Regions from separate parts of the Aneurinibacillus uraniidurans genome, predicted to be linked through region 2. Evidence: riboswitches for the same ligand, from Rfam matches in the RefSeq annotation. Region 2 holds a riboswitch; the other holds the start of a gene.
The links. Region 2 has a riboswitch for FMN ahead of PO771_RS07935 (ECF transporter S component). Riboswitches for the same ligand answer to the same signal wherever they lie in the genome.

Region 1 (15,628 bases), 1.1 Mb from region 2:
GCTCGATGTATTTGCCAATCATATCGCACTCCAGATTAACTGCACTTCCGGCCTGCTTATGCATCAGTACCGTTTGCGCAAGCGTATGCGGAATAACAGATACGGTAAACGTATCGTCCTTTACCGCCACAACCGTCAGGCTGATGCCATCAATGGCAACGGAGCCTTTCGGGATGATGTAGCGCAAAACCGCACTCGGTGCCTGAATCTCAAACAAAACGGCATTGCCATACGGCTTGCGGGATGCAATCGTGCCCGTTCCGTCTACATGCCCGGATACAAAATGTCCACCAAACCGCTCACCTGCCGCAAGCGCCCGCTCCAGATTTACTGGATCACCCGGCGAAAGTTGACCAAGTCCGGTACGCGCAAGCGTCTCTGGCATGACGTCAGCGGTGAATGTCTCCTGTGTATAGGATGTCACGGTCAGACATACACCGTTAACTGCAATGCTGTCACCTATTTTTACTCCCTTAAGTACGGTCTGCGCTCGAATCGCAAGCACCGCCGCTTCTGGTGCACGCCGAATACTCGCAAGCGCTCCAACTTCTTCAATTAATCCTGTAAACATGGCCGCTCCTTCCACACCGGATACCCGGAGATTTTCAGATCAACTCCGACCGTCTCCATCTTGAGATCTGCCAGATCAATTGCATCTGCCATCTGCTCCACTCCGATTCCGCCAAACGGTGTTGGGGCGAGATGGCCCGCCACAAGCTTCGGGGCTACATACGTGATCAGCTTGTCTACCGCACCTGCTGCCAGAAACGAAGCATTCACCTCGCTGCCGCCCTCGACTAGAAGCGAGGTAATTCCTTCTTCCCCAAGTATCCCAAGCATGGTTTCAATATGAACTCGCTGCGTCATCTTGGTCGAAAAAACGCGCACCCCCATCGATTCAAGCACCGTCCGCTTCGCCTGATCGGCACGGTCGGTCGTAAACACCCATACCGGCGCTTCCCCGTCTGTCAGCATCCGTGCCGTCTCCGGGATGCGAAGTGCTGTATCCAGTACAATTCGCACCGGATTCTGGCCTTTTTCCTCCGGCAGTCGAGTCGTCAACTGTGGATCATCCGCAATCACCGTGCCTACCCCGACAAGAATCGCATCATGCTCATGCCGCATCCGGTGTACATCCAGCCGCGCTGCCTCACCCGTAATCCAGCGACTGCTTCCGGTCTGTGTCGCTACTTTTCCATCGAGTGTCATCGCCGTCTTAATCGTCACAAACGGTCTTTTTTTCGTAATATACGTGAAAAACACTTCATTCAACTTCTTCGCCTCTTCCTCACACACACCGCAGGTTACGGAAATACCTGCTTCCCGCAGACGAGCCACTCCTCGACCTGCCACAAGTGGGTTCGGATCAGACGATGCAATCACGACAGATGCAACACCGCTCGCAATCAACGCATTCGCACACGGCGGGGTACGCCCGTGATGGCTGCACGGCTCCAATGTTACATACGCAGTGGCCCCACGTGCCCGTTCTCCTGCCATACGGAGCGCTTGCACTTCCGCGTGCGCTTCTCCTGCCCGCAAATGTGCGCCCATCCCGACAATTTCTCCATCACGGACAAGCACACAGCCGACAAGCGGGTTTGGACTTGTCTGTCCACGCGCCGCTTCCGCAAGCGTAAGCGCCAGCTTCATATACGTATCATGCCCCATCTGTCCCTCACCTCTTCTGTCAACATAAAAAAGCCCTGAAGCGAATCACCGCTTTCAGGGCATATTATCAGAAAAAAGATATATCGATATTCAGGTAGCACAAATACACATGCTATCTCTTGCTCGTCCCCACGCCAAATAAACCTGTGCGCATGACATCAACAAAAAACAGCTGGTACTGTGCCCAATACCAGATCGATCCTTCTCCCATCCAGACTATACTGTCGGTCCCGGAATCACACCGGGTCAGCATTGGTTCAGACGAACCGCAGCTCACGGACTGAAGGGACAGATGCCCCTATCACCGCCGGTCGGGAATTTCACCCCGCCCCGAAGGATATTACGTATGAAAATGTACGTTCAGTATAAAGCAAGAGATTGCGTCTGTCTACATTAAAAGTTAGAAAAGAATAATAACTTGTAAGAAAAAACAAAGACTGTATTAGTTTTTATACGATAAAAACTAATACAGCCCTCTATAACATTACTCTTCGATTACTTTAACTTCTTTCATTGCGTCGCCTTGCTTGATCGCATCTACATAATCCATGCCTTCAACAATTTTACCGAATACAGTGTGAATGCCGTCAAGGTGTGGGAACGCATCATATGTGATGTAGAACTGACTTCCGCCTGTATCTTTACCAGCATGTGCCATAGCCAGAACGCCACGCTCATGCTTGTGCGGGTTGCCTGCTGTTTCACATTTGATTGTGTAGCCAGGGCCGCCTGTCCCTGTTCCTTGCGGGCATCCGCCCTGTGCTACGAAGCCCGGGATAACACGGTGGAATGTCAGACCGTTGTAGAAGCCTTCGTTTGCAAGTTTTTCAAAGTTAGCTACTGTACCCGGTGCTTCTCCATCGTGCAGAAGGATTTTTACCTGGCCGCCTTTTTCAAGATCAATAACAGCGTATTTACTCATATGTAAGTACCCCTTTCAGTCAATCAAGTATGTATATGTTATACTCCTCGATTATACGCTATACACAGCGAAAAAGAAAACGTCTGCTAGTCCTCTCCGACGAAAAACAAATGCGCCGGGCAGCGGCAATCAGAAGAACCGAATCTTCGCACCGGAATTTCTCCCTTTGCTTCTTCCATGAGCCGGGCAAACAGTTCGCATTCACCTTCCGCACCAGAATACGTCTGCACGTCGACAACGTCCATATACGGACGCACATAATCAAAATGCCAGCGCATCGTTTTCTCCATTCGCATATGCCGCTCTACCCTGGCTCGAATATTTCGTTTCGCACTTCCAACATATACGTACAATCCACGCACGAACAGAAATGTCCCGAGCTTTCCAACCGTAATCTCTGTATCACTTGGCAAATACGCCTTAACATGATACAGCGTATGCTGTTCATCGATTCTCACATTCATTTTCCTTACCATCCCTTGCCTAATATCATGAAAATATTACATAAAATTAACTGTAAATACATATGAAAATCCCTACTTAATCATTAAGATAGTAACTGTTATCATGAGCCCAATTTGCCTATGTGTTACTGTTATTATACTAGAGGAGTGTACGTAAGGATGAAAATCAGGACAAAGCTTATTTTGGGAATTAGCATGCTGTTTATTTTCAGCGTGAGTATGGGGATTCTTGCGGTTATAGAGAACGAAAAAACGCAAGTCTCGTATAACAATGTTTTAAAAAACAGAGAAGATGTACGGTATTACTTGAAAAATATCCAATATAGAATTGTAGGGATTTCTAATGATGAAAGGGCGTATTTGCTTACAGGAGACAGCCAGTTCAAAGATGAGACCGAAAAAAAGATAGCGGATATCAAAGAATATCTATCCATTATTAAAGGACGAGAGTTAAGCTCGGATGAACGTGAAGCCATCGGGAATCTGGAGAACGGTATCCATGCCTTTCTAGAAGTAAGTACTGTAGTTAAAAACACGTATGAAAAAGATAAACATAAAGCCCTTCAACTTCATCTTACCGATGAGCGAGATGTGCGAAAGAAAACGATGGATCCGACTATTAACAAAGCGGTGGAATTAATAGACAAGCATACTGCTATGGATTTAGACAAAATAAATAAAAGTAATTTTGTAGCGAATACCATTTTACGGACTCTTGTTCCTGCATCCGTAATTTTTGGTTTGATTGTGATGGTTCTTTTACTACGTTCCATTAAACCTCTCGAATTGTTACAAAATGAATTTAAAACGATCGCCAATGGAGACTTAACGCAACCTCTTGAAATAAAATCAAAAGACGAAATTGGCGAATTATCCAGTTCAGTCAATGTGATGATTGAAAATTTGCGTTCTACCATTTCAACCATTAGCGACTCCTCTCATCAAGTATCAACCGCTGCAGAGGAGCTGCTAGCAAGTTCTGAACACACCCATCGGGCAACCGAACATATTACGGTAACAATTGAGGAATTAGCATTAGGTACGGATAAACAGGTACAAAGTGTGGAAGAAACATCTCAAATCGTCGACGAGATGTCTAGTCGTGTGCAACAAATTTCGATTCGCACCCAAGATGTTTCTACTACCGCCACCCATGCTCTCGAAAAAGCTATGGAAGGAAATCAGGCGATCCAAACGACGGTTGAACAAATGAATTCCATAAGCGAAACGGTCGAAGGTTTTACACAAAAGATCAAGGAATTGGGCGAACGTTCGAATGAAATCGGGGAAATTGTCGAGGTAATCACAAGTATCGCAGCTCAAACAAACCTGCTCGCCTTAAATGCAGCAATTGAAGCAGCACGAGCGGGAGAGCAGGGAAAAGGATTTGCGATAGTCGCGGATGAAGTTCGGAAATTAGCAGAACAATCCGCTCAATCTGCTGAACAGATTGCCAGGTTAATTACAGGCATTCAGGTAGATACAAACGCAGCAGTTATATCTACGGAAAATGTAACAAAAGAAGTGGAAGAAGGAATTCATGTTGTCCATGTAACCGGGGAGTATTTCAAGCAAATCGAAAATAAAATTGACCAGGTTGCCAATCAGATTAAAGAGGTTTCAGATTCAGTTCATCAAATATCGTTCGGTACCGATCAGGTTGTTCATTCCATAAATACGGTTACGGGAGTGGCAGAGGTAGCAGCTTCAAGAACACAAAGTGTGTCTGCCGCTACTGAGGAACAATTTGCCTCGATAGATGGTATTATTTCAGCCGCCACGTCTCTTTCTAAGATGTCGGAAAATTTACAGACGTTGATTGAGCGGTTTAAAGTTTAATAACAAATAGCATAGCGCCGGATTTACCTCCGGCGCTTACACCGCTTCCCCTAGAACCAGACTATTTTTTCTCAGTAAGCGGAACAGTAATAAAGGTCGACTGACGCGATTTTTCATCCGCTTTACTCCCTGAACCTAGCTGGTGAGGAATCAGCGCTTCAATTGTAATCTGCTTCGGAATGTCTTGCATGGCAGCAAATTTTAATGTATCTGTGATCGTGACCATGCCATTACCTTCATCTTTCGGTGCACTTCCCGAGCTCGGCCCTCCTGACATCCGTTTCATGTGTTCATCATAGCCGATGTAGTAGAAATCATTCATCTTCTCTTTTGACACGGTCCGCTTGACAATGACCTGCGTTGTTGCCGGTGAAAACGTCACCCTTTCTACCGTATACGTCATGCCGTTCCATTTCTTTGTTACCATAGGCCGGAATGTCGTACTCGCCTTTGCCGTTTTTTCCATCGAGATCGGCAGGATAAATTTCCAATTTCCTGCGACACCATGAATTGCTTCTACATCAAGCTGCAACGTGAAGTTCTCCAGCGACTTTTCTTCTATCTCAAAATTGAGGTCAATCTTTCCCACATATTCTCCGTTATCACGCGCTACTTCCTTCGCATCGCCGATCCACTGGATTTGGTCGGTTTCCTTCACACCAATCTTCCATTGCAAGGGCATCAGATCGCTGCTTACTTTAAGCGGTTGATTGTTCTGCGGCTTTAGCTTGTAGCCAATCGCCAGCCGTGAACCGTCATAGAACACATCCGTTATCGTCATCTCAACGCCTTTATCAGTCGCTATTTTTTGCGGCTGGGATGTCAAACCACGCTCACTCATGTCTTTCAGCACTGGATCTCCAGTCTTTTCAAATACCGAACCAATCAGAGGAACCTCACGGAGAACTTGAGCCATTGCCGGAGAAACGAATCCAGACCCGATCACACATAGCGTCGTAACCGCGACCGCCCCTGCTACGTACGGCCAACGGGGACTTTTGCGTGGCGGAATCGCAGCTGGGAGTTCCGGAAGATTGTTTAATGCGTCCGCAAGTCCCTTACTGAAAAAATCTGGCACTTCTGTTTTTTCCCGTCCCAATCGGCTCAGCATCTCGTCCATTTTCTTCTCATTCATGGCACAATCTCCCTTCCTTTTTCTCCACCGTGTACGATACAGCTAATTTCGTCCGCGCCCTCGTTAGTCGAGACTTTACCGTTCCTTCCGGTATTTCCAGCAGGCGAGCCATTTCTTTTACCGATAAGTCTTCGAAATAATACAGCATAATGACGATCCGTAAATCATCTTCAAGTGCCTGAACAGCATCCTGTAGCGCCATATCTCCTTCAAATGTTGAGCAGGCCTGCTGCTCTATAATTTCCTCCATCGGAATCACCCGTTTTTTCTGTCGAATAATGCGCTGACATTCATTCATGACAATCCGTATGAGCCACGTTTTAAAAAACTTCGGCTCACGTACGCTCCGGATTGATGCGTACGCTTTCATTACAGCCTCCTGCGCGGCATCTAAGCATTCTGTATCGGACTTTAAAATTGAACGGGCGATTTTATAGATGCTCGTTTCACACTGCTTAATTAAACGTACGAACGCTTCCCGGTCACCCTGCTGTGCCTGGATGACATTGTATTCGTAGAAATCAGTGTCCACTCGTTGTCCCTCCTTTTTCGTCTCTATGTATTAGATCATCTGGAATGGTATTTGGACCATACGAATGAAAAAAAGAGCAGATCATTCTCCTGCTCTTGTGATGTGCTTATCCTTACATACATTTTCTTTTAAAATCATACCCTCTCCACGATACCCAGATCTGGCTAGCAATGAAGATAGAAGAGTACGCACCGAATGTCAACCCGATAATCAACGCAAGTGTAAAATTGCGAATGCTTTCACCGCCAAAAATATAAAGCGCAAGCGAACAAATGAGTACCGTCAACACCGTATTGATCGAACGGGCTAGCGTCTGACCGATACTGTAATTCACGACATGCTCAACATCTTGCACCGTTTTCACTTTCACCCGTTTCAAGTTATCCCGAATGCGGTCAAAAATAATAATATTATCGTGAATGGAGTACCCAACAATCGTTAAAATCGCAGCGATAAACGGTAAATCCACCTCAATCTGAAACAGACTGAACAGCGTGATCACCAGAAACACGTTGTGCAATAGCGCAGCAATAGACGAAAGTGCAAACCGAAATTCGAAGCGAATTGTCGTATAGATCACAATCCCAACCGATGCAATGAGTATCGAGTACAGCGCCGAACGCGCGAGTTCGCGACTGATCATCGGATTGACCATACTTTCCTGCACGTCTACGTGATTGCCGTATGCCGCCTGCACCGCTTTCGTTAACGCGGCTACCTGATCTTTATGAAGCGGCTCGGGAAATTGAAGCACTGCCATGTCGTTCTTACTTCCCGCGGTTGTAATACTTCCCGGCTTCAAGCCTATTTTTTCTACCGTTTGTTTCACATCGTCCTCATTGAACACTTTTCCGATCTGAACTTGAATCCTTGTCCCGCTCTTAAAATCAATTCCTAGATTTAGATTCATCGTACAGAGAGAAATAATCCCTGCAACAATCAAAAATGCGGAAAGGATAAAATATTTTTTTCGATGCGTAACAAAGTCAAATCGATAATCCGTACATTTATCACTCATGCTGATCACGCCCCCTCGCCCCGTAATACACCGGTTTATTAAATGCGTTGGAGCGAACAGCAAGGCTCAGTAAAAAACGTGAACCTGCAACCGCTGTAAGCAGACTTACCACAATGCTTAAGATAAGCGTTACCGCAAATCCTCGGATGGCACTCGAACCGAAGTAGAACAAAACAAGCGCACCAATTACACTGGTCACATTCGCATCAAGAATCGTGCGCAAGGAGCGTTTGGAACCAGCCCGCAGCGCGGACAGATACGATTTTCCAGAGTACAACTCCTCTTTCATACGCTCGTACATAATAATGTTCGCATCCACCGCCATCCCGATCCCGAGCACGAACGCCGCAATTCCCGGCAATGTTAATGTGGCCCCCATGAGATTCTGAAGCAGTATGAGCAAATAAATATAGGCCACCAGCGTAATACAGGCGATCACACCAGGCATGCGATAATACACCATCATAAATACAAACACCAGGAGCGTGCCGATCATCCCTGCTTTCACTCCGCTCTGCAGCGCTTCCTGTCCGAGCTTGGCTCCTACACTTGTAGAAAATACTTCTTTCATTTTCACCGGAAGTACGCCCGCATTTAAAATCGCGGCCAGCTCTTTTGCTTTCTGAATGTCCTCTTGTCCATCAATTCGAGCAAGACCGTTCGGAATGATTTCTTTGATGATTGCGGTCGTAATAGGTTGATCATCAAGAAAGATCGCCATCGGCTGTCCGACATATTTCTGTGTGACATCCGCAAACTTTTTCGCATCTTTAAACTGAAGCGTAACAACCGCCTGCTGAGTTTGTGAGTCCAACACGCCCTGTGCCCCGCTCTCGGCAAGGTCACGCCCTTCCATCAGCACATTCCCCTGCATGTCCCGAAATGTTAAATGTGCGGGCTTCCCGATCAGATTCCGTGCTCGCTCTTGATCTGTAACCCCCGCTAACTGCACACGAATGCGATTATCTCCCTCAACCTGGATACTAGGCTCCGCCATCCCAAGCGCATTCACCCGTTTATCCAATGCTTTTTCTGTATCACTCAGCAGTTGCTTCGTTACGTTTTGCTTGGCGTCTAATGGCGATACTTCATATAAAATTTCGAAGCCGCCACGTAAGTCTAATCCAAGTGTTGTCTGCTTCGCAATTTTTGTCCCGGTCATAACGACGAGTATTACTACCATCAAAACAATCAGACATAAAGCACCAAGCTTCCCCCATTTTATCATGCTAGTTTCCTCCTACGATCCTCATGCTCCCCCCTTCGTGAACATTACATATGTACATTCTTTAATGCTGAAACGGCAGTCCCCCATCCTTAAACGCAGTTCGATTATTACGGGAAGGGAGAACAGCCGTGCTTTTCGTAACAGTCGGCTGCTCCATCGTAATCGTCTGAACGTTTGGTGGTACAACAGGAACTTCGTATAACGCTAAGGTAAGAGCCATAATCGAGATAATTTGGCTTAACCGTTCTTTCATTTTGCGCCTCGTTTCTATTCATTACGAATCTGTAGTAATCGTACTACAACACAAAAATACATGTATTGTTAGTAGAGGATGATAAAGGTAATAGATAGCATTATTATAATGCAGAAACGACACCTTTCGTATAAAATTATGAGAATACTCATATTGCGAGGTAAAGATATGGATTTCGCCAAAATAGGCGCGCACATTCGAGACATACGAAAGTCATTAAAAATAACTCAGGGAGAAATCGCACACGGAATTTGCACGCAGGGATTAATTAGCCGCATTGAGAAAGGAGAGTTAATTCCTTCCGCTGACATTCTCTATAAAATCTCGAAAAAACTCGGTGTAGATATTAATTACTTCTTTCATTATGCGGAAACACCAAGTCTTGCATATGTACAAGAGGTGATGTATCAAGTGCGCAAGTTCATACGGGATCGTAATTATCAAGAGGTCGCCGAAATCATACATGTTGAAATGAAAAATCCACTATTTCAGCCGCCTGCCTTCCAGCAATTTTTACTCTGGCATCATGGAATCTGCACATACTACATCCAGAAAAATATGGAGGAAGCATTTGCACTTATTCAGAAAGCGCTTGATATGAGTGAACCGGGGAGCAACACTTATTCAGAACGTAACATTGAAATATTGAACAGCATGGCTATTTTATATAGCGAAGAAGGGCAGCATAAAGAGGCCATTGCTATTTTAGAAAAAGCAATGACCCATTTAAAAGCGTTGTCCCATCAAAAAGATGCTCGAATCGAAATTCGCTTGCTGTATAGCTTAGCCAAATCCCTCACAATCGAAGGGCAATATGAAAATTCCATTCATTACTGTCAAAGAGGAAGCAAGCTATGTCTTCAAGCCGAATCACTCTACTTGTTTGGAGAGATGACGTTTCAACACGGGTATAATTTATTACAATTGAATCGGAAAGAAGAAGCGCTTGTGTATCTTTATCGGGCTCGCAATATTTTTCAGCTGCAAAATAACGTAAATTTCGTGGCGTACATAGATGAAGAAATACGCTATCTGGATTAATTGCTTCCTTATTTATCGCAAGACAAGTCTGCCATAAATCGCGTCAATTCCTGCATATATCCCTCACTCAGCAAATCACTTCCGGCAATAATCGTATCCCGATACGCCGGAGAAGGAGCCATGTCCGGCTGCTTGTTCACAACCGTATACGTCCAGGCCTGAACCATTCTGTTCTCTACCTTAACTTCGACCATAATTCGCTCATAAATTCCCGCTTTAACACCTTCACGCCTGTCGAGTGCTGGCAGCAAATCCGCAGGAATTGCATACAGCACCCCCTCTGTCTGCCGCCCCGATGCAGGCAGTACATCTGCCACGCCTCCCTGCCATTTATATGCGGAATAATGTGTGAATCCAATCCGGTAATCATCCAGCACCGCCCGACTCAACACACGGTATACCGGCACATCGACTGCGAAGCTATCGCGGTTCATACAAGACCCATACGCAAAGTACATCTCCCACGCTTCGCCTCGCTGATACGCACGCCAGTCTCCAGCTGGCAGGAAGATTGCATCAGGCTCCAGCCTGTTTTGGTGCCTGTCAGGATATATGTACACATAGCAGTCATGCGTTTGACCGTCTTCGGTTACAACTGTTGTTACGATGCGTTCATACTCGTTATCCGGACAGTTTGCTTCATATCCTTCCAGCCAATCCATCGCAGCAAGCGCCGCCGGAACATCGCGCAATTCAAGTAGTTGCCCACTTACTTTTCCGGCACCAGGAATCATCGTTGGATACCCGTACGGGAGATGATACAGCCACCCCTGGATTGTCGCTTCCGAAGTACTTTGTACGAAGGGAGACACAACATGATGATTGCTTTCTCCCTTACAGAGCGTTCCATATACGAATGCTTTGTTAATCACAAACACTCCCCCTTTTTCTATACAAAAAGGCCCGGAATTCCCCGAGCCACATTTGTTTTACTGTTATTCTTGCAAATCATCCAGTGCCTTGTTAACGGCTGTCATGTACGGCAGCGCTGGAATTGCCCCGCGCTGCTCTGTCGCAAGCGCTCCCGCCGCATTCGCAAACGTAAGCAGCTGCACAAGCCCCTCATGATCAAATCCATCGAGCACATCGCCCAAATTACAAGTCATTCGTTCCGCCAACTGGTACAAAACTGCCCCGATAAACGCATCACCCGCACCTGTCGCATCCACAGCCTGTGCCGGAATCCCCGGCACATCACCTGTCGAACCATCCGATAACACATACGTACTGCCCTGCTTACCACGTGTAATGAGAACAAGCCGCACCCCCTGTGTAAACCAGGATGCTGCCCCTTCTCTTACATTCGCTGTACCCGTCAGAAACTCCAGCTCTTCCTCACTCACCTTCACCACATCCGCAAGCGGCATGTACGAAAGAATCGTTCGGCGGGCATCTTCTGCCCCAGGCCAGAGAGCAAGTCGCACATTCGGATCATAACTGACCAGCAGGCCATGCTTCCGTGCCTGTTCCGCGGCATATACCGTAGCCGAGCGTGCCGGTTCTGCAATTAATGACAGCGAGCCAAAATGAAACACAGCCGCATCCGTAAATAGCTCATCAGTAATGTCGTTTCTTTCAAGTAACATATCCGCTGCCGGATCGCGATAGAACAGGAAATCTCGCTCCCCGTCTTCTTTCAATGACACAAAGGCAAGCCCCGTCTTCACTTCTGCCGTCCGTGTCAGAAAGCGAGTATCCACGCCAACATCTACAAGTGTCTGAATAAGGAAATCACCAAATGCATCCGCACCTGTTTTTCCGATGAACCGGGCGCGACCACCAAGCCTGGCAACGGCCGCCGCTACATTAGCAGGCGCCCCCCCTGGCGCTTTGCGAAATGATCCCACATCAGCAAGCGCCTGCCCGTTCGTTTCCGGCACAAAATCAATCAGCAACTCCCCCAGAGAAAGTACAGCCTTCACTCGTGCAACCCTCCTCATAATCCAGCGTTCACATCAGCCGCCGTCTCCATCTCCTCTGCCTTACCATGCGTGTGCAGCACACAATCATTGTGAGCCATAACACAACCGTCTCGATCGCGTAGCACCCCTTCTAACCGGTATACCTCACCTGAAGCAGGCAAGGTTAGCACAGCCCGATCAAAACAGCGAGTAGAATCCTCCTCAATCAGCGGCGCCAGCACAATGCGTTCTTCAAGCACCGCTCCGTCCATATCCAGCAGCCGATACGCAATTTCTAATCCTTCATACCCCCGATATTCATCATTGACGACCCACGCTTCCATCGTCACCTGCACCGTATCATCCACCCGCTCCACATTACCTGTAAACGACAAAAGCAGAGGCGCAAACGCTTTCTGAATTGCATGATACGCTTTTTTCGGCTGGCGATAATAATCAATAATCGCCCAATCAATCGCTGGCCACGTATTTACGAAATGAAACTGTAGTATTCCATTTACCTGGTTATATTTCCGGCGACGCAATGCTTCTGTATGTGCCTTATAAAAAGCAACCTGATAGTTTTGCGTCTGCTCTACCAATTCTTCTAAAGAATCCGGCAGCTCACCCGTCCGCTTTTCACAAATTACATTCTGAAAGCCCCGCTTGCGCCAGGCATTCATATCCGGCGGCCATAGCTCATCAGGTGCGAGAAACCTACGCAGCGATGCCACATCCGGCAATGATTGCGTACCGTATTCGGTCACAAACAACGGATTATACTGTTCGGCGTCTTCAATCTTGCCCCAGTACCAGCCCACCCAGTTCACACTCAAATGCTCCGGCACATAGGCAGCGAAATGATCCCATGTTGCAAAAAAAGGCGGCAGCTCCCCTTGATCAATCAACACCGAATTTTTATGCACAGGACGGGTTGGATCTGCTTTTTGCACGGTTTCCATCAGCACCGCATCAAGCTTGTTATAATCATGCATACGCGACTCGCTGTGACAACACCAGAGCGCAATTGATGGATGATGCGTGAGGCGCTCAACGAATCGGCGGCTTATATCAGCGGCGCGATTGATGAATTCACCGTCAGAGCGGTAGCCCCATTGGAACGGTAAATCTTGAAAAATGAGCAAGCCCTTTTCATCACATAGACGATAAAACTCTTCTTTCTCCGCATGAGCGAACAAGCGGGTCATATTCATATGCGCATCGAGCATCATCTGCACGTCACGCTCATATTTCATCTCATCCATCAGTGATAAAAACTGATTGGACAAATAATTGTTTCCTTTAATAAAGAGACGCTTGCCATTCACATACACACCCCAATCCGCTTCAATGCGGATGTCACGAATGCCGAATGTGATTTCCTTCGTCTCGATCACCGTTGTACCGCACGTAAGTTCAACAATCGCACGGTACAAATTCGGCTCCCCGAGTCCTCGACTCCACCAGAGCATCGGATTTGGCATTACAAGACGCATCATCCGATTTCCAACTCCCGGTGGAACAAATAACCCCTCACTAGTAACAGCAGCTGTATCTCCTACAAAATTATGCGGCACAATTCGTACCGTCAGCGCATAGTCCGCTTCCTGTCTACTATCATTGTTCCAGCGCACATCTACATATACGCGGGCAGACTTATAATCATCCGCCAAATAAGGAGTAACGCGAACATCCGTCAGATGAACAATCGGGCGCATCTGAAGCACTACATCCTGCCAGATGCCACCCGGATTTACAAGCGGATTCGGGTATTGTTCATTCGCCGCAGACGGTACTTCCGGGCAGTCCGCGAGACCCTGCTGGCGCACCGGCAGGCAATCCCAGTGATACAGACCACCCTTTGCAATCGCCTTACGCTCCGGATTCGCATCCAAAGCAGCAGTCACTTTCACAATCAAATCATTTTCTCTTCCAAAATGAATGGCATCCGTCACACGGAAGGAAAACGCATCAAAATCTCCTTCATGCGCTCCAAGATAGTGACCGTTCAACCATACTTCCGCAAAATAATCCACACCACCAAAATGCAAATAATACGAAATATCATCTTGTCGTGCTGGCACTGTAAACAGGCGACGATACCACATCACTCCCTGATGGTCCGCAAATCCTGCCTGCTGCCAATGCGCGGGAACGATAATATCATGCCACGGTTGTTCACTCGCCTTATATACCACATAGTTGTTGATACTAGTTTCTATTATATTGTCCGGGTCGGGCATGCATTGCCACATGCCACTAATGTTTAGTTCCTGATGCATGTCAGACCACCTCGATGTATGGGATAAGGGAGAAACGATACCGTTATTACAACAATACGCGGTCTGTGCTTCGTTCGCTCCACTTTTACAAGAAAACAACTTGTCTACACCGAATGTAATCCTTTTCTTACGCCCGGTCAATGGAATTCATAGGCGACTTTCCCACGGCACATCGTCAGCACCACTTCGTCTCGCTCATTCAGTACAACAAGATCAGCATCCTTGCCCGGTTCGATGCTGCCTTTACGATCAAACACGCCAATCTGCTTCGCCGGATTAACCGCCGCCATCCGAACAGCGTCCGCCAGCGTACAACCGGTAAAGGCTTGAACATTCGCGAACGCTTCCCTCATACGAAGAATACTTCCGGCAAGCGTGCCGTCTGCAAGTGTCGCCTGACCGTCCTGTACGTTCACCTGCTGTCCCCCTAGCTCATACGTACCATTTCCCAAACATTTAGCCCGCATCGCATCCGTTACAAGCAGGAGCTTCTCCGCTCCTTTCATATGCCACGCAAGCTTTACCATCTCCGGCACAACATGAATGCCGTCCATAATCAGCTCCGCTGCAATTCTTTCATCTAACAGCACCACCCCAGCCACACCTGGCTCACGATGATGCAATCCGCGCATTGCATTAAACAGATGCGTTGCATGTGTTACGCCTGCATCGGCTGCTGCCTTTACTTGTGCAGATGTAGCATCCGAGTGACCGACGGAAACCGTCACACCCGCCTCACGCAAGTAACGGATAAACGCAAGCGCGTCCGGCAGTTCCGGTGCCATTGTTACCAGACGAATCGCGCCATCTGCTGCTTCCTGCCACTTCTGAAACCGCTCACGATCCGGATAACACATATGCCGGATAGGCTGTGCCCCTGCCCGTTTCGGCGACAAAAACGGCCCTTCCAGATGTACACCAAGCACTTCTGCCTGTCCCGGATTCATGCACGTACGCCGGTATTCCCTTACATTCATCAAGGCCTGTTCAATCTTTCTTGCCTCTTGCGTCATCGTCGTCGCTAGAAAAGAAGTCGTTCCTTCTGCTGGCAACGCACTCGCTATCGTCCGAAGTGCGGCTAGATCTCCATCCATCACATCAGCTCCGGCTGCACCGTGAACATGTACATCAATAAAACCAGGCACCAGCTTGTACCCTTGTGGAAACGAAAATGTTGCCGCCTGCCAATCATTTATTTTCTCTGTGCTGACCGTACGAATCCACTCACCTTCTACCACTACAACTCCATTCTCAATTCGCTCTGTTCCTGTGTATATATCCATATTCTGAAAGATTTTCATACGCATGAATATCCTCCTTCTTCTCTTTATCTTACGCTTCT
Region 2 (15,628 bases):
TCCACCTTCCGCCTTCATAAGGGTTACCGTAAGCTGACCATTTTCCGGTAGGTACCGCAGCGCATTATCACACAAGTTGTGAATCACCTGTTCAAGTCGATCCTGATCTCCCTTAACGATCATATCGGGATCAAGCTCCATCGTCAACCGTACTCCTTTTTCTTCAAGAAACGGACAAAACTTTGCCAGTGTATCTTCTACCAGCTGGGCAAGCGGGAGCGGCATCAACGCAAGCGGGTACGCCTCTCCTTCAAGGCGTGCGAGATCAAGCAGATCATGCACAAGCCGCTGCATACGACCTGCTTCTCGATAAATGAGCGTGACATATCGCTGCTTATCGGCTTCTGTCTGTACAACCCCTTCAATCATCGCCTCACTGTATCCTTTGATGTAGCTAAGTGGTGTGCGAAGTTCATGTGACACATTGGCGAGAAATTCTTTGCGCTGCTGCTCCACTTCCGCAAGTTCAGACGCCATATGATTGAGCGCATGACCGAGCCTGCCGACTTCATCTGTTATCCCGACATCGACACGGGCGGCAAAATTGCCCCGTGCCATCTCCCCTGCCGCCGCCTCCATCGCCCGCAACGGCTTTGTCAGACGGGTAACGATTTGCAAACCTGCATACATGGAAACAAGAATAAACAGACCGCCTGTCGCCAGCACAATATAACGCGCTTCACTGAACGCCTCTGTAATCGTCGCAAGCGGTACATACAAATACACAATCCCAGCCAGACGCTTACCATCTAAAAGCGGCACAATTACCGCCATAATCTTCCGACCAAACTTCTCTTCGTACCCGATCTTCCTTACCGTTTGCCCCGCTAACAGTCGGCTCCGCTCCTCTTCGGTAATAAGGGCATTGTACTCCACTTCAAACGGCAGACAGGCTCCCAGCTCACGTTGATTTTCCGTTACATAAATTTCTGCTCCCGATACGGTGTTAAACTTTTCCGCCTGCTGGCGAAACGCAGCCGTCAACGGTCCTCCCTTATACATCCCGGCCACTTGTTCTCCCTGATAGCGCAGAGATGATTCAACCTGCTGGACATACAACTTTTCATATAAATATTCTGTTAGCCCATACGACATCAGTACGGTGAACACAATGCCGGATGTAATGAGCAGCCACAGCCGCTGATTCAGCTTTAACGTAAATCCTCTCACTGCTTACACCTCAAACTTATAGCCGATTCCCCAGACGGTTTGGATGAGACTTGCATACTCTCCAAGCTTCATGCGGAGCGTTTTAACATGCGTATCGACTGTACGGGCATTGCCGTAATATTCATAGCCCCAGACCATCTCGAGAAGCTGGTCGCGACTTAATACTTGTCCAATATGGCGAGTAAAGCAGGCAAGCAAATCAAACTCCTTTAATGTCAGGAACAAATCAATGCCATTAATTCGCACTTTGTGCCCCTTAATGTCCATCTCAAGCGGACCGATGCTTGCAATGTCATCCACCTGACGATGCGTACGACGCAGTAGCGCTTCAATTCGGGCTACGAGCTCACGCGGGCTGAACGGCTTGACAATATAATCATCCGCCCCAATCTTAAGGCCGTTTACTTTATCCCATTCATCCCCTCGTGCCGTCACAAAAATAATCGGCACATCCGATTTTTCCCGCACTTTCATACATACAGAAAGCCCATCCATATTCGGCATCATGACATCAAGCACAAGCAGATCAAACCTGCGTTCCACAAGTCGTGCGAGTGCTTCCTCTCCATCTTCTGCTTCCACGCATTCATAGCCTTCTTTTATCAAATACATGGCGATTAACTCACGCATCGGTGCTTCATCATCTACCACCAATATTGAAAACTGACTCACGATTGCCCACCTTCCCGTACAACTATCTGCATCGGCCCGCCACCGACCCGCACTGTCTTGCTCACTTTCATCTGCTTCGGATCGACAACATACACCTGACCGCCCTCAAAGCTGGAAATATACAGTTTCTCTCGCCCCATCGCCATTCCGAACGGACTCGTACCGAGCGGCAGCGTTCCGGTTATGGCATGGTCTGTGACTCGAATGCGCCGCAATGTACTCGATCCATGACTGAGCACAAATACTGTATCTTCATTATATGGTACAAAATCAACCGGCATTGAGGGTGCTTGTATTTTCCCCTGCTTCTGGCCGGTCATAGCATTCAGCACTGTAATAGATTCTTCCGGCACGTCTCCCTCACCATGTCCACCTACCCACAGCTCCTGCTGCTTCGGAATAAACAGACCACCCATTGGTGATTCATTCGTAGCAAATGTACGCGTTACATGCCCGACTTTCGCATCAACCGTATATCCCTTCGCTTCATGCAAATCGTATACGTATACCCATTTTCCACTCGGGTCCGGAATAATCGTAAGCGGGTACGAACCAACCTTTACTTTCATCCGCTCCTGACCATCGAGTCCGTAGAACCGCAGTAAGCCATGATCCCGATCTGCCAGATAAATCGTCTGTCCATCCGTTGACGCAACCGCGTTTACAATGCCAGTCCCTATCTTCCAGACCGCCTTTTCCTTTCCATCACGCATATCAATGACATGTGCTTGTCCTTCATTTTTATGATAGAGCAGAATATTGTGGTGATCGGGCAGAAGAAGCATCCGATTAAATGCAAATTGAGGCTTCCACTCGGTTATGACCTCTCCCGTATTCGCCTGCAAAAATGAAACAGTACGAGACTGTGTGCCCGCTACAATGAGCACATCGTCTTCGAGTGGAACCGCTGCAAACGAACGAAATCCACAGCCTGTAACACCGATGGCCAGAAAGAACATGATACCGATCAGACATGCCATCTGTATTCCCTTCATGATTTTCTCTCCTTATGATCACTTCCATTACATAATACATTCATTATAAAAAAAAATTGTGTGAAATATGTGAAGTATTGACGATTTTCTATTTTCGTGGCATAGTTCTACATAGGTTGTGAACAAAAACACAACTCCTTTCAGGGCAGGGTGTAATTCCCGACCGGCGGTGATGGAACACCTCTTACTCGTTCCGCAGTCCGCGACCCGGATGCAAATCGTATGCGTCCGGCTGACCCGGTGTAATTCCGGGACCGACAGTATAGTCTGGATGGAAGAAGGGAGAACTTCATAATGAGAGGAAAAACACGCCGAATGGCAGTGCTTTCACTGCTGTCTGCAATCGGGTTTCTATTGATGTTCATAGAAATTCCGCTACCGATTTTCCCCATGTTTCTTAAACTTGGGATTAGCGAGATTCCAGCTTTAGTCGGAGCCACACTGTTTGGGCCGCTGGCGGGTGTCATCGTAGAATTACTTAAGAACGTCCTTCATGCAATTTTATATAGTCAGGACAGTATGGGCGTCGGGGAATTGTCGAATTTTATTGCTGGTAGTACGTTCGTCGTCGTCTCGGTCTGGTTCATGAAGCTCATGCGCGAGAGCAAGCTTAGCTACTGGGTCGGTACGATTACAGGCACGATCGTTATGGCTTGCGTGATGGGGATTGCGAACTACTTTATTTTTATCCCGGCTTATGGAGTACTGCTTGGCAAGTCCGTACCCGAGATTGTGGCCTGGTCACAGTCAGCTAATTCTAGCATTACTAGCCTGTGGGCGCTGATTCTGTATGCGGTGTTCCCATTTAACCTGATGAAAGGGATCATCGAAGCCATTATTACGTACCCGATCTATCAGCGACTTCGCCCTACGATTAAGACAGTCTCACAATGAGATATCCAATACAAAAAGGAGCTTCCGTTAACAGGAGGCTCCTTTTTTGTAATGTTGCTTTATATTACAGAGTAGGAAAGTTTAATGGCGAGACTGCCATTCTCCACGCCTATGTATTCAAGATCCTCAAATACCGCATTCGGGTATGTCATGTGAAATCGTGTCATCGTCTCGTACATTTCATCAGCGGAGCTTACGTGCAGCTCTATGCGCCCTGCATTATACATGTCTACATGATTCATCTCATTCACCCTGTCCGTATGTTTTTTGTACCATATAATTCGTGTTTCTTTTCCCATTTGTGGGGGGAAAGTGAAATTTTTTATTATTTTTGTGCTGCCAGTTCTTCCATTTCCGTAAGGGCTCGCTCGAACTGCTTCATCGCTTCCTGTACAGGTCTGGCAGTAGACATGTCAACACCGGCTGCTTTTAGCACCTCAAGCGGCGGCGCTGAGCTTCCGGCCTCCAGGAATTTCGTGCGAATGCGCTCAACAGCCACTTTTCCTTCTGTTTCAATTTGTCCAGCAAGTGCAGCGGAAGCAGCAAAACTCGTCGCATATTGATATACATAAAAATTGTAGTACAAATGCGGAATACGCGCCCATTCCATCGCAATCTCTGGGTCATTGACAACTGCTTTTCCATAATACTTCTGGTTAAGATCGACATACAGCTTTTTAATCGCTTCCGCGTTTAGTGACTCACCAGCCTGTTCCTTCTCATGCAGAAGCTTCTCAAATTCTGCAAACTGTGCCTGACGGAACAAAGTATTGCGGAAATTATCAAGATAGCCGTTCAACAATACCATTTTTTCTTCTTTTGTCTTTGCCTTGGCATAGCGACTTTTAAACAGTAGCTGCTCATTCAATGTAGAGGCAACTTCCGCAGTAAAAATTGGGTAGCCTGCCGTAATATATGGCTGCTTTTTGTTGGAGTAATAGGTCTGCATCGCGTGACCGAGCTCATGAGCAATGGTCGACACGTCATCGGCTGTTCCCTGGTAATTAAGCAGCACATACGGATGCGTATCATACGCCCCGGTCTGATAAGCTCCAGAGCGCTTGTCAGCGGTTGAATACACATCGATCCATCCGTCCCCAAACGCCTGCGTCAGTACAGTCGTGTAATCCTCCCCGAGAACGCTCAAACCGTCTAGCACAATCTGTTTCGCTTCCTCGTACGGGATATAGCGTTCCTTGTGCGGCACGGTTGACGTATACATGTCATACATATGCAGCTCCTGCACACCAAGCATTTTTTTCTTCAAAGCTACATACCGATGCAAGAGCGGTAAATTCTCATGAACGGTTGCAATGAGTTCATCGTATACTTGTACAGGGATGTTATTCGCTTCCAAACTTGCAGCAAGCGCACTATTATAGTGACGCGCCTTCGCATACGCATTATGCACCTTCACCTGGCCAGCTAGTGTCTGGGCAAATGTGTCTTGAAATCCTTGGAGCGTTCTGTAGTATGTCTGGAACGCATCGCGACGAACAGATTGATTGGAACTTTCGAGATACGACACATAGTTAGAACGAGTTAACGGAACATCCTGACCTGCTTCGTTTTTGATGGACGGGAATTTGATATCTTTGACCAGCATGTTATATACAGACTCGGCAGTTCCGGCAAGCGGAGACGTCTGAGCGAGCAGCCGTTCCATGTCGCGTGATAAAATATGCGATTTGCTCCGACGCACGTCTTCAAGAAAAAGGCGGTATGGAGCAAGATCAGATGAGGCAAGTAATGCTTTCATACGTTCATCAGAAATCGCTACAATCTCCGGGGTCATCCAAGCTGTCTTTTCTCCTATGAATCGGTTCATATTGCTTGCCCGATCTGAGAGCGCCTGCAAGGACGAATCAGATGTATGTACATCAAGTCCAGCACCCGCATATAGTGATGCTTTGTCTCGTATCCGCGCCATCACTACATACTGATCTAGCACCTGCTTCATCTTCTGTGGAGACGAAGCCAGCTGGCCCTGATACGATGCGATCACGCCTGCCATCTTCTCTGCCTTTTTCACATCTGCTTCAAAAGCTCTGTGGCTCGCATATATTTGTGCAAGCTTCCACTTATACATGTCAGGAATCTCGTCCCGTGTCTGATATGACGGAACTGTAGTTTCTGCCGCATAAACGACCCGGATCGGAATTGAGGACGGTACAGAAACAGAAGTAAGCGCTAACATAATGGCGCTGATTGTTTGCATGGTTCGTTGTTTCACAGTAAGTAGTTCTCCTTTCAATTTTGGCTTGGGAGATGAGGAGTAGCCCAACATGTAGTGGAGGAGCGGAGAAGGAAGTCGCTTTGTCACTTGGTTACGCTCTGCGAAGAAGCAAAGACTGTCCGCTCCTGCCGACAGTTGGGCAGTTCCACTCAAGCGCAAATTTTGTACGGCTTCGCTCCACATGTTTTTATATTTTTATTTTTTGAATCCAAACTTTGTTTGGGAGGGAGAGAAGAGGGAAGCAAGAGAGCGTCTGTACGCTTGTTCCCCAGCGGAAGAAGAACGGTGAACGGGCCTTTACCTGCAATTCTTCTATGAAGAAACATCGTGGGGCTTTTCTTTGCGGGCGAGTTCGCCGGGCTCCTGGAGCGGGCAGTTTATCCCCCCCTGCCAAACATACCTGAGCGAACGGCTTCTCTCTTCTCTCCCTCCCACCACACAAAGTTATGTGATTACAAAAAAAACCGGGAAATGCCTATATAGCATTCCCCGGTTTCACACTTTTATTCTTTTGGCGCGTTTTTCATCTGTTTATGGAGCGTGGCTAGAATCGATTTGCGTGTCAATATACCTTTGAACACACCTTCTTCATCTACTACGCATAAAAACGGATGATTAATCGAAAGCTCCAGCCCACGGAAAAATGTTCCGCTCTCCCGCATCCAGCCTACTTTCGTATTCATCACTTCTTCTACGCGACGCGTTCCAAGTTGCTCAAACTCGATTCGCTCAATGCCAAGCGCTGTATCCAAAATAAGCGGCATGCTGATTAACCCTTTAAGCTTATAATCCCGATCTAAGACTGGAATCGCAGTATAACCCGATTTAATAAGTACAAGCAAGGCGTGTTCAAGCGTATTGCCTTCCTGGACAATCGCTACTTTGCTTCCTGGAATAACAAGATCCGCAATACTTTCTTCCGGTCGGACTGCTTTTTCTAGTTTCCCCATATATCGATCCATCCCTTTTGTCGTAGGTTACATACTTTTCTCAGCTACTGGCTCCAGATGAGACGTGCAGGCCGAACAACGTACCGCCGCCACTGGAATATCAGACAAACAGTACGGGCATTCCTTTTTCTTCGGTGCCTGCACCGCTTCCTCCTGTTTGCGCAGCACTCCGATTCTACTATATACACGCACCACTATAAAAAGTGTCAGCGCAATAATAAAAAAGTGAAGCACGTTGTTCAAGAAAACCCCGTAATTAATCGTCGCAGCTCCCGCATTTTTGGCAGCGTTGAGCGAAGCATAGTTCGTACCGGACAGATTAATATAAAGAGCCGAAAAATCTACGCCACCCAGCACTTTTCCAATCGGTGGCATCAAAATATCTTCGACAAGCGAAGTCACAATTTTATTAAACGCAGTTCCGAGTGCGACCCCCACCGCGAGATCAATAATATTTCCTTTGCTAATAAACTTACGAAACTCCTCAACAAACTTCACCATAAACCTCCTGCTACGAAATTTGCGGGTCGTGGCGCGGAATGAGTACTTCACGCGGCTTACTGCCCTCGTACGGGCCCACAACACCACGCGCTTCCATCATATCAATCAAGCGAGCTGCCCGTGTATAACCGACGCGCAGGCGGCGCTGAATCAGTGACACCGATGCAGTCTGCGCCTCACGTACCAGCTCGACTGCGGATTCATACATATCATCCTCCGGTTCATCATAGGCCGCTTCCGCTTCTTCACCTGGCACCATCTCCGGACTATAATGCGCTTCCTGCTGTCCTTTCACGTATTCTACCACACGCTCTACTTCGCTATCGCTAATAAAAGCGCCTTGAATACGCACGGGCTTCGATGCACCCATCGGCAAAAACAGCATATCTCCCCGGCCGAGCAGCTTCTCAGCACCACCCATATCAAGAATCGTACGTGAATCCGCCATTGATGATACACCGAACGCAATACGTGACGGAATATTAGCTTTGATCACACCCGTAATGACATCAACAGACGGACGCTGTGTAGCGATAATGAGGTGGATGCCTGCGGCACGCGCCATCTGTGCAAGACGGCAGATCGCATCTTCCACATCCCCCGGTGCTACCATCATCAAATCTGCCAGCTCGTCCACGATGACCACAATAAGCGGCAGCGGTTGAATCCCTTCGCGGTGCGCCTGTTCATTATACCGCTCCAGATCACGTGTCCCCGCTTTCGCGAACAGTTCATAGCGGCGCTCCATTTCCTGCACCACTTTTTTGAGCGCCATCGAAGCTCGGCGCGGATCGGTTACAACGGGCGATAACAAATGCGGCACACCGTTATACACGTTCAATTCAACCATTTTTGGATCAATCATCATCAGCTTTACTTCTGATGGCTTAGCCTTAAACAAAATGCTCATAATAATGCCGTTAATGCACACAGATTTCCCGCTGCCCGTCGCTCCTGCAACAAGCAAATGCGGCATGCGAGCTAGATTTGCAATGATCGGCTGCCCGGAAATATCCCGACCGAGCGCAATGCCAAGCTTATCTTCTGATTTCTGATATTCAAGGCTTTCTAGCACTTCACGTAACGTCACAAGTGCCACTTCATCATTTGGCACCTCGATGCCAATCGCAGATTTGCCCGGAATAGGAGCTTCCATCCGGATGCCGCGCGCTGCGAGTGCCAGCGCAATGTCATCGGTCAAATTCACAATCTTACTAACCTTGACGCCAATCGCTGGCTGAATCTCGTAGCGCGTAACCGTTGGGCCCTGCTGCACGCGACTTACCTTTGCCTGCACGCCAAAGCTTTCTAATGTTGCGACCAGCTTCTGTGCGTTATGCTGCGCATCCTTCGCTGATGCATTCGGCTTCATACCTTTGCCTCGGTCAAGCAGATCAAGTTTCGGCATCATATACCGCTGATTCATCTGCTCCACTTCGTCAAACGCGAGCGACACATCGGACACAGGCGCCTGCTGCATCGGTGGTTCTTTCGTTTCTAGCTTTGTGCGTTCCCGAAGCATAACCTTCATCTGCGACCCTGCCATTTGCACCGTCGGCTCGCTAGGTGGTGTGTACAGCGCTTCCGGCTTCTCTTCCGTCTCTGGCATAAACGGCGGCACATGATTTTCTCCATATGCACGATCTGCAAAATGGTCGACGATAATCTCTTCCTGCGGTTCTATAAAGTCATCCATATCCGGCAGAACAGCCGGTTCGCTCACTTTCTTACGCTCTGTACGGGTACGCCCCTGTCTGCTCGGTTGTGCAGGTTCTTCTTCCTGTGCCCGACGCTTATCCATCCAGCGTGTGAATAGACCTGGCTTCGCTTCATCTGCTGAACCGTCATTCTCCTCTTCCTCTGCGAACTCCGCTTCGATAGCTGCTTGTGCCTCCTTCTCCTGCTGGCGTCGTTCTCGGCGCTCACTTAGCAATGCCAGCGCATCTTCTCCCGCTTCCTTCATCCGCACCCCACCTGCACCGAGCAGGCGACGCACCGCTGCAAGAATGCGTACATACGAAATGTTAAACGTCAGCATCAATCCAATAAGTACGAGAAACACCACAACAAGCGTTGTTCCGGCATTACCGACCCCGGATGAAAATAGTCCGTAGCCAAGCGCTCCAAGCATCCCGCCCCCGACATCCGTTGTCGACGGCTTACCTGCGCTAATCTGTGCATTTTCCTTGAGCAGCTGCTCCCACGTCACGCTAATCACCGACTGGTCTGCAAACCGTCCGCCTGCCGTCACCTGCTCAAACAGCAGCATATGATTCCAGATCAACACGGCAAAAAACAACAGAAAAATACCAATCCAGCGCTGGCTGAGAAAATTTGGCCATTTGCGCTGCACCATTACATATATGCCTGTCCCAATCCCAACAAGCGGAATGAGAAAATCCCATGATCCGGCAGCAATGCGGAACATCCAGGACACATATCGGCCAAACCAACTCGGATTCGAAAAGGTAAGCAGAACAAGAAGCGACACCGTAATGACACTTAGGCCGTACAATTCGTACCGCATCGTCTCTCCAAAGCTACGCTTCGCCTGCCCCTGACTCTTCTTCGCCGATCGTTTCCCTGCCATTGCTCCACCACCTTACTGTATATATTCATCACGGACAAAAAGGCAGCCGGTGCTCCAATGGGCACAGTTGCCTTTTTTACCGATTTATACGCACATGCGTACGCCTAGTATATCACAGCAGAACGCGACCGTCATGGCTACTTATTCCCTCTATTACGGCTGTACTGGCGCAGAGCCTCACCCTCCCGAATTTCTGCTTCCATATCTTTATAAAACTCACTCCGATTCGCATCCTTTATACGAAGTGATGCTAGTGTCTGCATATATGAAGTGGAGGCGCGTGGAAACTTGTCTGTCTTCCATGTGTGATCTGCTTTTATCTGGTTATCAGACAGATTGTAGTACATGTATTCTATAGATCCTTTCCTATCCGGCACCGGATCATCCCATGTACAATCGAGGTGATACCATTTTCCGTCTAATTTGACGAGATTCCACGCATGTGGTTCCGCCTCGCCTGTCCCACTTGACGCCTCACCACTAATGATCTGGTTCTCAACACCCGCCTGGGTCAAAAGCCTGTTCGCTAGCTGTGCATAGCCATTGCACACCGTTGTGCCTGATGCAAGAGCATCATACGCTGAATATCGGTTCAAGCTTTCATCATAGGACACCGTAGAAACGATATAATCGTGAATGGCCCGCACTTTTTCGTGTGCATTCATTCTCGGCTTGATAATTGAAGCTGTAATTTTCTTCACCTGCTCTGTTACATATGCTTCCTGCTGGGCTGTTGTCTGATATTCCATCGTAAAATAAAGCGTAACCTTATTATTAGACCCTACTTTCGCTCCTATCTGGCTGCTCTCCATCGAATGATATAAATATTGATCTTGATTATAAATCTCTTCAAGAGCCTGTTCGACAAGTCCTTTTATTTTATACACCCCCGGCCCTTGAAAAACGAGTTTGAAACTCGTGTCCCGATTGGTAAGATGCCCGTGGATTGCCGTTTTGAGCTGTTCGTACGCCTTTTGGTTTTTTGCTTCTACGGCCGCTGATGCAGTCGGTGCACTTCCAAATAACAGAACCAGGCTAAGAAACAGTACCGCTGCTTTTTTTATCCCCACTTTTTCCTCCCTATTTTCTCCCTCCGAGAAATGAAGTTCCCAAATTTTAGATTCTACAAGAAGATAGTAAACTCCTTTTCTTATTTTCTATCTGTTTGATGAATGCACAACAGTAAACCCAAGTGCATTTTTGAAATGATTCAATGCCCACGTATGACCGACCGGATCAAAGCTTGCTACAGCATCTTCATGAATGACAACCGTAAAACCGAGATTGTATGCATCCACAGCAGTGTGTAAAACACAGATGTCCGTACAAACTCCTCCTAGGTGAACTTCTGTGATGCTGCGTTTTCGGAGTTCGTCTGCTAATCCAGTATTACAAAATGCGCTGTATCGTGTTTTGTCCAGCCACATAATTGAACTACGATGTGTTTCGTATACTTCTCGTACTGCACCATATAACTCTCGTCCCGGCGCTCCTTTGATGTTATGCGGCGGGTATAGCCGATATTCAGGATGATGTACATCGTCTGCGAAATGAAGATCAATCGCCATAACAGTAAAATCCCCGGCTTGAACAAACTGTTTGGTCAGCTCGGCGAGCCGATCTCCAATAGCCTGCCCCGCCTCTCCACATGTCAGCGCCCCGTTATCTGCCACGAAGTCTACAGTATAGTCAATATTAATGAAAGCTTTCATATTTGAAATTCCTCCCTCTCATTTTTTTCGCTTTGTTATTAGTACGTTAGTAACGATGAGAAAATTTCATGTTTCATGGATAAAATTCGTTTTTGTATACTAGACAAAACATACAAACATCTAGTTTTATTCATTGACTAAAAACAAACATAATTATATTATATCTATAAAAGAACAAACAAAAATCATTAAAGTCTACATTTTTTTATATTATAGACACTTAATTTGATGATGTGGAATTAGGATTTGTTTGTGGCGATAACGTAGAAGGAAAAGAAATGGATATAAAGAAAGGTGTGGAATAATGAATAGCAATCAGCCTGCAAAATTAAGCCTTTTCCAAAACCGATTTGTCCGGACAATTTTGTTGTCCAACGTATTGCTACAAATCGGCATTTGGGTACGAAATTTTTCGATTTTACTGTTTGTAATGGAGCAGACAGGTAATAACCCTTACGCGGTCTCGCTCATTTCCGTAGCGGAATACGCCCCGATCTTTTTGTTTTCTTTCATTGGTGGTACTTTCGCAGACCGATGGCGCCCTAAGCGAACGATGGTTTGGTGCGACATGCTAAGCGCTGCTTCTGTGTTTGCTGTCTTCGTCACACTCTTGTTCGGATCATGGAAGACTATATTCTTCGCGACGCTCGTATCGGCGATATTATCTCAGTTTTCTCAACCTTCAAGCATGAAGCTGTTCAAGCAGCATGTGCCAACCGAGCAGGTTCAACAAGGAATGGCGCTACTCCAGACAAACATAGCGGTTTTCATGATAGTAGGTCCAGTACTCGGCTCACTCATTTTTCAGTCATTCGGCATTCAAACGTCAATTGTTGTGACAGGCATCACGTTCCTCTTATCCGCTGCCGTACTAACCCGACTGCCGAATGATCCTAGCAATGTTCAAGAGAAAGCTTCTACTGGATTTTGGCAGGATCTCGGTGACGGTATTCAATATGTGAAATCCAAATACGTATTGACCGCTTTAGCAGGAACTTTTGCTGCTATTGGACTCGCAAGTGGTGTTACGCAGCCGCTCGGCGTATTTTTGCTGACGGAGCGTCTCAACCTACCGAAGGAGAATCTGCAGTGGTTCATGATGGTACATGGCGCTGCAATGCTGATTGGTGGCGGTCTGATCGCTGTCTTGTCGAAGAAAATCGCACCGCAAAAGTTGCTGGCTATCGGCATGCTGGCAGACTCGATTGCGATGGCGACGATGGGATTCTCAACCTCAATTGCACTGACGGTTGTCGCACAGTTCATGGTCGGCTTTTTCTTCCCATGCTTTATGGTCGGTATCAGTACGCTGATTTTGCAAAATACAGAGCAGTCGTTCATCGGCCGCGTCAATGGGGTGCTAAACCCGTTTTTCTTAGGAATGATGGTCATTTCGATGAGCACAGCAGGATGGCTTAAAGACAAGTTTTCACTTCTTATCGTATTTGAAGGGGCGGCAGCTATGTTCATTATTGGTCTTCTATTTGTCGTTCCACTGTTTAAGCTAAAAAAACCTGGTGAACTGGAGCAAACGATGTAAAAAACGAGGTTTATTTCTCTATTCTGTAAGTCCATAAGAAACGATAAAAATCATGCGAGTATGTTGAGATATCGAAAATTCACTTCAAACGATTAAGTCATCGTAACATTTCAATCACACTTGGAACATACTCGCATGTTCCCCCAAAAATTTGCTATCAAAGGTTTTCTGCTCCCCTCCCAAACTACGGGCACAAATAAATCTTTTGCCTTTGTTATAAAGGAAAATATACTGTCACATTCTCTTTTCTCACCACACTTACACGCCCTCTATTTGACACTTTAACTAGGCAAAGATTATCCTGCATCTGCATTGAAATCACAAACAACAAATGGTAAAATCTCCTTAAACGGAGTTAGTCATTTGAATAACTTATGCGGTGGTGAACATATGGCAAAGCCAAATATTATTAGTAAGCAAGAGTTAATTACGTATGCAAAGAATTGCCTAGTTGTTAACGGAATTGAAAAATTCACTTTAAGAGCCGTTGCAGAGATGGCGGGAGTGACACAAGGGACTGTCTATTATCACTTTCGAACAAAAGAACAATTGTTATTAGAGATTGTAAAAGATACCTGCGATCGTACATGGAATGAATTGTCCCAGAGCAATGAGAATGTCATAAGACTGGCAGTGGAGTCAGCAAAAAGTCGTTGTTCTCACGATTCCTTTTTTCATAAACTGTTTTTACTGTTAGTTGTGTCAGGCTTTACTAATGAAAAAATAAAGGAACAACTTGGGGATATTATTATGAAAGAAAACAGAACTCTATCTGATAATTTATCAAAACTATGGCCTGCATCACCAGTAAAGGGAGTTTCATTAGAAACATGGGGAATACTTCTAAACGCAATTGTAGACGGACTAGCATTACAGGCCTTACTGTCAAAAGACTTCTCAGTAGAAAAAACGTATGCGGAACTTGAACAATTATTTATAGGGTTAAATAACCTAGCAAATCAAGGGGATAGCAAATGAAAAAATACTTATATACAGCATTATGGGGTGTTTTAGTATGGTTCTTTGCTACACTGTTTTTTGTGGTTTTTGGAGAATATGTCCTCTTTAGTCCTGGCACCAATGCATTCACAGTTAGTATCTCCTTGCTAATAGTTGGGACAGGTATTTTATTATTCGGTGTTACATACTTATATTTACTATTTGATAGATCAGAGAACGCGCCACTTAAATTTGGAGTAATCGGTACGTCTGTTGGGTTAACATTAGATACATTTTCTTTATCTAATCACCAATTTATTTTTCCAAAGCTGGACGATTCACAAGTTATCGCTTTTACTGCTTGGATGTCTTTTGCTTACGTTTTGTATTTAGTGATACCTATAATGATTAACAAAATAAAGAAAACAAAGTGCTGTTAAATTAGGTTAATACTTACGTGAAGTAAAACAAAGATGGAACCATACTACGTTCGATAATCATGTCTATGTAAATCAAGTCAGCTACCCTGTTTCGCCAGGGTAGCTGACTCATTTTTTTTGGATAAAGCAGAATAATGAATGGACAGAAGTCTCTATGCCTCGGAAACGTCAGCAGCATACCGAAAGCTCTTCCACTTATAATTTTGAATATATGTTTTTTCATTGCAATCCCCTTTCAAAATTAATAATATACATAATAGGTATAATATTTATAAAATGGTTAAATGAGGGGATTTTTTGAACTGCAAGGAGATGGTCACTTGAAGAAAATATACACGCTAGTGGCTCTGTTACTATTACTAGGCGGATGTATCTTGTGGTATGAAAAGAGCGAATCCGATTCCAACACATATATAAAAATAGCTTCATACGCAAATGATGAATCCAGACAAACATTCACCCAATGTCTTGAGAAAAACCATATTACATATAAAGTCGTTGGCGAAGACGTATATATTTTGAAAAAAGATATGCACAACGTAATTATCTTCTGTTCTTAGTACAAGACAGGCTATGATTGTGTACCTGGCTTGTTTAAGTCAATCACTCTACCTTTGCAGCCGAACACCACTAAGACACCAATGCAGGAGAGATACCATGGACCTACAACTAAAAAAATTAGTCGACCTTACAAAGGAAAAAATCGGTTTACACTCTTATGGTCTACATACAGCAAACATATATTCCCACAAAAATATTTTTAATGGTACGGATTATACGTTATCGATGGAATGGTTTCCAGAACATATCACGGAGCGAACAGAAGATGGGCTTAATCCAACAGGTACCGCTGTTGTAGATCTGGACCTGAGAAGCCGCCGTTTGAAAAGTATTATTTTTGTAGGTGGAAAAGCAGGAGCAACTACGTTAGCGTTCGATAAACATGACTCTCATGACATAATACATTGGATTGAGAAGGAAACAGGTTT

Region 1: another riboswitch for FMN. It lies ahead of ribD (bifunctional diaminohydroxyphosphoribosylaminopyrimidine deaminase/5-amino-6-(5-phosphoribosylamino)uracil reductase RibD); the one in region 2 lies ahead of PO771_RS07935 (ECF transporter S component).

Annotation. Positions count from the first base shown of each region.
Region 1 covers NZ_CP116902.1:2,640,743-2,656,370, forward strand. Annotated here, with positions in the region: gene ribE (riboflavin synthase) at 1-571, opposite strand, end outside; gene ribD (bifunctional diaminohydroxyphosphoribosylaminopyrimidine deaminase/5-amino-6-(5-phosphoribosylamino)uracil reductase RibD) at 556-1,671, opposite strand; FMN riboswitch at 1,867-2,013, opposite strand; gene PO771_RS13170 (peptidylprolyl isomerase) at 2,156-2,593, opposite strand; gene PO771_RS13175 (GIY-YIG nuclease family protein) at 2,680-3,057, opposite strand; gene PO771_RS13180 (methyl-accepting chemotaxis protein) at 3,217-4,896, shown strand; gene PO771_RS13185 (DUF4179 domain-containing protein) at 4,958-6,031, opposite strand; gene PO771_RS13190 (sigma-70 family RNA polymerase sigma factor) at 6,024-6,563, opposite strand; gene secF (protein translocase subunit SecF) at 6,676-7,581, opposite strand; gene secD (protein translocase subunit SecD) at 7,574-8,809, opposite strand; gene PO771_RS13205 (hypothetical protein) at 8,871-9,062, opposite strand; gene PO771_RS13210 (helix-turn-helix domain-containing protein) at 9,231-10,103, shown strand; gene PO771_RS13215 (gamma-glutamylcyclotransferase family protein) at 10,112-10,975, opposite strand; gene PO771_RS13220 (PfkB family carbohydrate kinase) at 11,039-12,025, opposite strand; gene PO771_RS13225 (glycoside hydrolase family 2 protein) at 12,040-14,286, opposite strand; gene nagA (N-acetylglucosamine-6-phosphate deacetylase) at 14,424-15,593, opposite strand.
Region 2 covers NZ_CP116902.1:1,569,085-1,584,712, reverse strand. Annotated here, with positions in the region: gene PO771_RS07950 (sensor histidine kinase) at 1-1,170, opposite strand, end outside; gene PO771_RS07945 (response regulator transcription factor) at 1,174-1,800, opposite strand; gene PO771_RS07940 (YncE family protein) at 1,839-2,837, opposite strand; FMN riboswitch at 2,970-3,124, shown strand; gene PO771_RS07935 (ECF transporter S component) at 3,132-3,731, shown strand; gene PO771_RS07930 (hypothetical protein) at 3,791-3,973, opposite strand; gene pepF (oligoendopeptidase F) at 4,057-5,964, opposite strand; gene cbpB (cyclic-di-AMP-binding protein CbpB) at 6,471-6,917, opposite strand; gene mscL (large conductance mechanosensitive channel protein MscL) at 6,945-7,418, opposite strand; gene PO771_RS07910 (FtsK/SpoIIIE family DNA translocase) at 7,429-10,008, opposite strand; gene PO771_RS07905 (transglutaminase domain-containing protein) at 10,146-11,078, opposite strand; gene PO771_RS07900 (cysteine hydrolase family protein) at 11,166-11,720, opposite strand; gene PO771_RS07895 (MFS transporter) at 12,025-13,260, shown strand; gene PO771_RS07890 (TetR/AcrR family transcriptional regulator) at 13,651-14,238, shown strand; gene PO771_RS07885 (DUF5367 family protein) at 14,235-14,639, shown strand; gene PO771_RS07880 (hypothetical protein) at 15,297-15,628, shown strand, end outside.